2 regions of the Methylobacterium sp. NPDC097929 genome follow, and region 2 is predicted to be linked to the other one. Evidence: riboswitches for the same ligand, from Rfam matches in the RefSeq annotation. Region 2 holds a riboswitch; the other holds the start of a gene.

Region 1 (4,302 bases), on a different contig from region 2:
GGCGCCGTGCGCAGCCAGGGGTTCGACCTGAGCGTCGTCGGTCAGGTGACGCCCGAGTTCCGCGTCATAGGCGGCTATGCCTTCATCGATGCCCAGGTCACGCGCGACGAGGTTCTGCGGGTCGGCTCGCCGCTCCTGAACATCCCACGCCATTCGGGCAGCCTGCTCGGCGTCTACGAGGTCCAGGCGGGCGACTGGAAGGGCTTCGGGTTCGGCGGCGGGTTTCGGGCCGTCGGCTCGCGCCTCGGTGACAGCGGCAACGAGCGGTTCCGGCTGCCGGGTTACGTCCTGACCGACGCGCTGGCCTACTACCGCTACGAGAACTTGCGCTTCGGGATCAACGTCGACAACATTTTCGACGAGACCTATTACGAGCGCTCCTACAACAGCTTCTGGGTCGGCGTCGGCGAGCCAAGGCGCGTGACGGTCAGCATGACGGCACGCTTCTGATGGGCGTTCACCCTGGAACGCTTGAAGCGTCGACAGAGGCATCGGCCGCGACCGGACGCATCGCCTCCATCGACGCCCTGCGCGGGCTGGTGATGGTGCTGATGCTCCTCGACCACCTGCGAGAGACCTGGTTCCTGCACGTACCGGTCGCCGATCCGGTCGACGCGAGGACTGCCCTGCCGGCCTTGTTTCTGGCCCGCCTCGCGGTCAGCCTGTGCGCGCCGGTCTTCATCGTGCTGACCGGCGTGGCCGCGTACCTGTTCGGCACCCGGCACACCCTGGCGGAGACGCGCGCCTATCTGGTGAAACGCGGCCTCGTGCTGATGGCCTTCGAGGTGTTCTACCTTTCCAAACTGTACTGGGGCGTGGCCAGCCCGACGCTCTGGCTCCAGGTGATCTGGTGCATCGGCGTGTGCATGATCGTCCTGGCGGCGCTGATCGGCCTGCCGCGCCGGGTTCTCGTCGCGGTCGGGCTCGTGATCGTGTGCGGTCACAACCTCCTCGACCCGATCCGGCTCCTACCGGACCAGCCGCTGTTTCCCGTCTGGGCCCTGCTGCATCAGCGGGACGTCATCGCGCTTCCCCTCGGGCTGGTCGCCAAGACGACCTATCCGGTGCTGCCGTGGATCGGTGTCATCGTGCTCGGGTATGCGGTCGGACCGTGGTTCCTGCCCGGCGTCGCCACGCGCACGCGGGAGCGCCGTTTCGCGGCGCTGGGCTGCGCGATGCTGGTCGCCTTCGCACTGCTGCGCCTGGCGAACGGCTACGGCGACAAGCCTTGGTTCGTCGTAGACGGCAGCGACCTGCGGACCGCGATGAGCTTCCTCGCGCTGACGAAATACCCGCCCTCGCTCCTGTTCCTGCTGCTGACGCTCGGGACCGGGGCGCTGCTGCTCGTGGCGTTGGAGCGGATCGGCGACCGCCCGCTCGTCGCGGCGCTGGCGGTGTTCGGCGGCGCGCCGATGTTCTTCTACCTGCTCCACCTCACGGTTCTGCGGCTGCTATACCATGGCGCGTTCGCGACCTGGGGCGCGACCCAGGGCACCGTGTTCGGCGTCGCCGATTACGGGTGGGTTCTCGTTTGGTACGTCGGGCTGATCGTGCCCCTCTACCTGCCGACGGCCTGGTTCTCGCGCTTCAAGGCGTGGAGGCGCGACATCGCTTGGCTCAAGTACCTGTAGTTCGGCTTGCGCGACAGGCGCCGATGCCTCGTCATCGGCGCCCCGGCACGAAACCAGAGGGAGGCCGGGCTCCAATTACATTGACTTGGCTCGCAAGCCTGAAATAACTTGAGCTTGACGGTTCCCCTCGGGGATCAAAAGGGAACGCGGTGAGGGCGCAAGCTCGATGCCGCGGCTGCCCCCGCAACTGTAAGCGGCGAGCCTTCCGCCACCATGTCACTGGGCAGCCTCGCCCGGGAAGACGGTGAGAGGGCAGCGACCCGCGAGCCAGGAGACCTGCCGTCAGTCGTGGTCACACGCGAAACGCATCGGGCGGGGTGTCCTGGTGGGTGTCGAAGCGCCGTGATCCCGTGAGGACGCGAGCGCCGAGGCCTCGTTCGCGGTGACGTGCCACTGCCGTCACCCGAGGCTTGTCTCCCGTGCCCCATTCCCCTGGTTCCGCTCTCCGGAGCGTCCTGGCGCTATCCTGCGCCGGATCGGCCCTGCTAACAGCAACCTTCGCCAACGCCCAACAGACCGCGGCCCCCTTTGCCGCCGCCCCGGCCGGCGTCGAGACCACCCTCGACGAGATCTCAGTCGCGGCGACCGGCGTGCCGACGCCGACCGCCCAGGTCGGATCGAGCGTGACCGTCCTAACCGAGCGGACGCTCGAACAGCAGCAACGCCGCACCGTCCCGGACGCGCTCCAGCAGGTGCCGGGCCTCAACGTCGTGCAGACGGGTGGTCCCGGCGGCCAGACCTCCGTCTTCATCCGCGGCGCCAACTCCAACCACACCAAGGTGCTGATCGACGGCATCGACGCCACCGACCCGTCGAACGGCAACGGGTCCTTCGATTTCGGCCAACTCCTAACGGATGACCTCGCCCGCATCGAGGTGCTGCGCGGCCCCCAGAGCGGCCTCTACGGCTCGGACGCCATCGGCGGCGTGGTCTCCTTCACGACCAAGCGCGGCGAAGGGCCGGCGCGGGCGTCGCTTCGCCTGGAGGGCGGCTCGTTCGGGACCTTCAACCAGTCGGGCCGGATCAGCGGCTCCGAGAACGGCTTCGACTACTCGGTCTCGGTCTCCCATTTCCGGGCGGCCGCAACACCGGTCACACCGCCCAACCTCGTGCCGTTCGGACGCCCGATCCATCCGAACTTCTACGACAACGAGACCGTCTCGGCGAAGTTCGGCTACCAGTTCACCGACACGTTCCGCATCAACTCGGTCACGCGCTTCATCAACTCGCGGCTGCTGCTGACGGGCGACGACTTCAGCACCTTCCCGGCGGCACCGGCGGCCTTCCGCAGCGAGGCGGCGGTCCAGCAGGTCTTCACCCGCAACGAGGCCGAGTGGACGCCGTTCGCCGGCTTCCACAACATCCTCGCCATCAACTACTCGAACCTATTCAACCGGCAGCAGGGACCGCTCGACCCGCTGGCGACGCCCGACGCGACCACGGGCCTGGGTGAACGGACACGCTTCGAGTATCGCGGCGACTACCTTCTCTCCCCCGGCAACATCGTGTTGTTCGGCGCCCAGCGGGACGAGGAGAGCCTGTTCACGACCTCGCCAGGCTCCGTTCCCGACTCCCTGCGGGCGAGGAACGGCAACACCGCGGGTTACGGCGAGGTGCAGCTCACACCGTTCGACCGCGCCTTCCTCGTCGCCAATCTGCGCCATGACGAGAACGACCAGTTCGGCCCGGCCACCACCTTCCGGGTCGCGCCGAGCTACATCCTGCCCTTCTCCGACACGCGCCTGAAGGGCAGCGTCGGGACCGGCTTCAAGGCGCCGACGCTGAGCCAACTCTACCAGAGCTTCCCGGCGTTCAACTTCTTCGCCAACCCGAACCTCAAGCCCGAGGAGAGCCTCGGCTACGATGCCGGGTTCGAGCAACCGCTCGGCGACCGGGTCTTGGTTGGAGCCACCTACTACCGCAACGACTTCACCAACCTCATCAACACCAACGCGAGCTTCACCTCCAACGAGAACGTCGGCAAGGCGGTGTCCTACGGCGCGGAGGCGTTCGTCTCGGTCCGGTTCTCGGAGACGCTGTCGGGCCGCGTCGACTACACCAACACCGTCACCAAGAACGAGATCACGGGTCAGGAACTCCTGCGCCGGCCGCGACACAAGGGCAGCGCCACGGCGTTCTGGAACCCGCTGCCGGGCCTGACCTTCAGCGGCACGGTGATCGTGCTCGGCTCCTTCGTCGACGGAAACCGGGACTTCTCCGTCCCGCGTCTGAAGAATCCCGGCTTCACCCTCGTCAACCTCGCGGTCAACTACGACGTCAACGAGACCGTCAGCGTGTTCGGTCGCATCGATAACCTATTCGACCGCCGCTACGAGAACCCCACGGGGTTCCTCGGGCCGGGGCTTGCCGTCTATGGCGGCGTGCGCCTGACCACGTTCTGAGGTGAGGATGCCATCACGGGCCATCATCGCGTTCTGGGGCATCCTGGCCTTCGGGCCCGCAGCCGGCGCTACGGGCACGAACGAGGCGCCCGTGCGCGTGGTCTCGATGAACCTGTGCGCGGACGAGCTCGTCCTGCAGCTCGCCGACCGCGCTCAGGTGCTGGCCGTCACCTATCTCGCAAGTGACCCCCGCGGATCGACGGTCGCGTCCGAGGCCGCCGGAGTTCCGGTGACGCGCGGCCTGACCGAGGAGGTCGTCGCGCTTCGGC
Region 2 (4,302 bases):
AAGGATTCTCGCGTGAGGGTTTGACCGTCAGCGGCAGGCCGGCGACGGTGAGCACGACCCGGTCGGCGTCCCGGGCGAGGCGCTGGTGCAGCCGCCCGGCCGCGTCGCGGAAACGGCGGGCGAGCGCATTGTCCGGCACGATGCCGAGGCCGACCTCGTTGGCGACCAGCACGAGCGGGCCCGGCGCCCCGGCGCAGGCTTGCGCCAGCGCCTCCGTGGCCGCCGAGAGGTCGGCTTCCGCCAAGAGCAGGTTGGTGAGCCAGAGCGTCAGGCAATCGACCAGGACCGGCCCGGTCGCGGCGGCCACCGCCTCGGGCAGCGCCGTCGGCACGTCGAGGGTGTGCCAGGAGCCGGAGCGCCGCGCCCGGTGCTCGCCGATGCGGGCGCGCATCTCGTCGTCCCAGGCCTGGGCGGTCGCGATGTAGAGCCAAGGGGCAGGGCAGGCCTCGATCAGCCGCTCGGCATAGGCGCTCTTGCCCGAGCGCGCCCCGCCGAGCACCAGGGTCATCCGGGGAGCGGCCTGAAGCATCCGCACCCTTTGCCCCAGACGCCGCCGGCGCGTCAAAGTCAGTCTATTGACAACATTGTGTCAAATCGTCAGCATGTTGTCATGACGCGATCGGATCACGAGGCTGCGGAAGCCGCGACGGCCCTGGTGCTGGAGATCTTCCGGTCCAGCGGCGCGCTGCTGGCCGCCGGTGACCGGCTGGTGGGCGATCTTGGCCTCACCAGCGCCCGCTGGCAGGTTCTGGGCGCCGTCGCGCTCGCCGCCGAGCCGCTGCCGGTTGCCCGCATCGCCCGGGACATGGGTATGACGCGCCAGGGCGTGCAGCGGACGGTCAACGATCTGGCGACTGCCGGCCTCGTGAGCTTTGCCGACAATCCTCACCACCTGCGCGCCCGCCTCGTTCTTCTCACGCCCGCGGGCCGGGACGCCTACGCAGCGGCGGCGGCGCGGCAGGCTCCCTGGGCGGCCGCGCTCGCCCGCGGTCTCGACCCTGCGGCGCTCGATGCGGCCCGCACCCTCGTGCGGACCATCGGCGAGCGGGCCAGCGAACGCCGGAGCGGCGAACGACCGGGAGACCACGATGCTGATCGGTGAACTCGCCCTCGTCGCGGCGGCGGCCTTCGCCGGCGCCGCGCTCTATGTCGGCTTCGTGGAGCATCCGGCCCGGCTGGTTCTCGACCCGGCTTCCCAATTGCAGCAATGGCGCCCGAGCTACCGGCGCGCGACCCGGATGCAGGGCGGCTTGGCGCTGGCCGCCACCGCGCTCGGCCTGCTCGCCTGGGCGCGTACGGGCGATCCGCGATGGGGGCTCGGGGCGGGGCTCGCGCTCGCCAACTGGCCCTACACGATGCTGGCGATCATGCCGACCAACCGCACCCTGCTGGCCGCCTCGGGGACCGATCCAAGCGTGGCGCCGCTGATGCAACGCTGGATCCGCCTGCACGCGGTCCGCAGCGGGCTCGGTCTTGCGGCAGTCGCGGCCTTCCTCTGGGCGCTGCGGTGATCGCGTCCGCTCGGTCGACCGGCGCCGGACACGTTGTGCGTCCGTCCGCATCAGGCTATGACCGCTCGGTGACGGTGCCCCGGCAACGGGGTGAAAAGGGAATGCGGTGAGAGGGTTTCTCGAAAGCCTCGATTCCGCGGCTGCCCCCGCAACTGTAAGCGGCGAGTTCCTGCCACGAGCCACCGGGCGATCCGGGAAGGCGGCAGGCGCGATCGCAGCCGCGAGCCAGGAGACCTGCCGTCCGGTGCGAATTTGTTCTCGAATGCCGCCGGTGGGGCGGCCGGAGCCCGTGACCCGATGACGACTGCGACCCTTCAGACCTCGGCCACCGCCACCCGTTCCGCCGAGGGCGCCCGTGCGCTCCTCGTGGCTGCCTTCCTCGGCCTCGGTCTCGTCTTCGTGGCCGGCTTCGCCCCGGCCTCGGTGCTGCACAACGCGGCGCACGACTTCCGCCACGCGCAGAACTTCCCCTGCCACTGATCGCGGCGCCCGCAAGGCTCGCATCATGATCGCACGGTTGTTGTCGGCGGCGCTCGTCGCCGGCTTTCTCGCGTCCGTCGTCGCGACGGGCCTGCAACTCGCCCTGACCTCTCCGCTGATCCTCCAGGCGGAGACCTACGAGGGCGGGGGTGCGCACGCTGCCGTCGCCCCCTCCGCCGCCGTCACTTTCGCCTCCCTGATCGTGCCGGCCCACGCCCCGTCGCAGCACAGCCACGGCGAGGGCGGCCACAACCACGGCCGGGCCGACGAATGGCAGCCCGCCCCGGGCCTCCAGCGCATGGCCTTTACCGGCCTCGCCACGCTGGTCGGCGGGGTCGGCTACGCCCTGCTGCTCGCCGCGGTGATGCTGGCCCTGCGCCGTGAACCGAACCCGCGCACCGGGCTCGTCGTCGGCGTCGCCGGCTTCCTCGCGGTGGCGCTCGCGCCCGCCATCGGCCTGCCGCCGGAACTGCCCGGCATGGGCGCCGCGCCGCTGGTGCTGCGCCAGTTCTGGTGGCTGATGACGGTGGTCGCCACCGGCCTCGGCCTCTACCTGATCGCCGTGCGCCGGGTGCCGCTGACGATCCTGGGCGGCCTCGTCCTGATCGTCGTGCCGCATCTCGTCGGAGCGCCGCAATCGCTCGACACGGTCTCGTCGCAGGTGCCGCCGGCAACCGCCGCGCAGTTCGCCGCGCGCTCGCTCGCCATCGGCTTCGTGTTCTGGGCGGTGATCGGGCTCGCCTATGGCTGGGCCTGGGGGCTGTTCGGCCGCGCGGCGGGCGCCCGCCGCCATGCCTGACGCAGCATCCGAGCCCGACACCGCGACCCTGTCGGTCTGCCTCACCTGCCGCGCGGCCGGAGACCCCGCCGAGCCGCGGGCCGGGGCGAGGCTCCTGGCGGCCCTGCGCGCCGAGGCCGAACGGGCGCCCGTGCCGGGGCTGCGGATCGAGGGCGCCGAGTGCCTCTCGGTCTGCAAGCGGCCCTGCACCGTGGCGGTCGCCTCGGCCCACCGCTGGACCTACGTCTGGGGCGATTTCGACGCCCTGGAAGACCCGGACAATTCCGCCCGCACCATCCTGGCGGGCCTGCGGCGCTATCTCGAGACCCCCGACGGCCTCGTGCCCTGGCGCGAGCGCCCCGAAGCCTTCCGCAAGGGCGTCGTCGCCCGCATCCCGCCGCTGACGGCGGCACGAGGGGAGATTTCATCATGAGCTTGGTCGAAAAAATCCCCTGCACCATCGTCACCGGCTTCCTCGGAGCCGGCAAGACGACGCTGGTGCGCCACACCGTCGAGAACGCCCGCGGGCGGCGGCTGGCGATCATCGTCAACGAGTTCGGCGATCTCGGTTTCGACGGCTCGTTCCTCGCCGCCTGCGGCATCGAGGGCTGCAACGAGGATTCGGTGGTGGAGCTGCCCAACGGCTGCATCTGCTGCACCGTGGCCGACGACTTCGTGCCGGCGCTGACCAAGCTGCTCGACCGGCCCGAGCCGCCGGAGCACATCCTGATCGAGACCTCCGGCCTCGCCCTGCCCAAGCCCCTGGTCCAGGCCTTCCAGTGGCCGGCGATCCGCTCACGGGTCACCGTGGACGGCGTGGTCGCGGTGGTGGACGGCCCGGCGGTGGCCTCCGGCCTGTTCGCCGACGACCCGGATGCGCTCGCCAACCAGCGCGCCGCCGACAGTTCCGTCGATCACGACAACCCGCTCGAAGAGGTATTCGAGGACCAGATCCTCTGCGCCGACCTCGTGGTGCTCAACAAGTCCGACCTCCTCGACGCGGCGGGCCGCGACAGGGTCCGGGCCGACATCCAGGCCCACCTGCCCCGCGCCGTCGAGATCGTCGAGACCGAGCACGGCCGGCTCGACCCGCGGGTGCTGCTCGGGATCGCGGCGGCGGCCGAGGACGACCTCGATGCCCGCCCCTCGCATCACGGCGAGGGCGAGGATCACGACCACGACGACTTCGAATCCGTGGCGATCCCCGTCGGCGTCGCTGGCAGCCCGGAAGACCTCGCCGCGCGCGTGGAGAAGGCCGCCGAGACCGAGGGCGTGCTGCGCATCAAGGGCTTCGTCGAGGTGAAGGGCAAGCCGATGCGCCTCGTGGTGCAGGGCGTGGGCCGGCGCGTCGCCTCCCATTACGACCGTCCCTGGAAGGGCTCGGAGCCCCGCGACGGCCGCCTCGTCGTCATCGGCCTGAAGGGCTTCGACCAGGACGCGGTCGCCGCCGCCCTGCGCGGATGAGCCCGGCCGGGCATCGGCGCCCGGGGGCAGGCGCGAGAAAAGTCGCGCTCGCTCTCCTGCCCGCCTGCG

The links. A riboswitch is a leader RNA that binds a small molecule or an ion and turns the genes downstream of it on or off. The one in region 2 is predicted to bind cobalamin.
Region 1: it holds a riboswitch for cobalamin, as region 2 does, so the genes downstream of both, ACPCJR_RS17890 (TonB-dependent receptor plug domain-containing protein) here and ACPCJR_RS19315 (CbtB domain-containing protein) in region 2, are expected to answer to the same signal.

What each region holds. Positions count from the first base shown of each region.
Region 1 covers NZ_JBMVEP010000007.1:234,992-239,293, forward strand. Annotated here, with positions in the region: gene ACPCJR_RS17880 (TonB-dependent siderophore receptor) at 1-450, shown strand, start outside; gene ACPCJR_RS17885 (DUF1624 domain-containing protein) at 450-1,631, shown strand; cobalamin riboswitch at 1,733-1,929, shown strand; gene ACPCJR_RS17890 (TonB-dependent receptor plug domain-containing protein) at 2,051-4,033, shown strand; gene ACPCJR_RS17895 (ABC transporter substrate-binding protein) at 4,041-4,302, shown strand, end outside.
Region 2 covers NZ_JBMVEP010000009.1:83,948-88,249, reverse strand. Annotated here, with positions in the region: gene cobU (bifunctional adenosylcobinamide kinase/adenosylcobinamide-phosphate guanylyltransferase) at 1-529, opposite strand, end outside; gene ACPCJR_RS19325 (MarR family winged helix-turn-helix transcriptional regulator) at 611-1,102, shown strand; gene ACPCJR_RS19320 (DUF1772 domain-containing protein) at 1,089-1,511, shown strand; cobalamin riboswitch at 1,567-1,766, shown strand; gene ACPCJR_RS19315 (CbtB domain-containing protein) at 1,809-1,991, shown strand; gene ACPCJR_RS19310 (CbtA family protein) at 2,017-2,790, shown strand; gene ACPCJR_RS19305 (DUF1636 family protein) at 2,783-3,202, shown strand; gene cobW (cobalamin biosynthesis protein CobW) at 3,199-4,233, shown strand; gene ACPCJR_RS19295 (DUF4349 domain-containing protein) at 4,230-4,302, shown strand, end outside.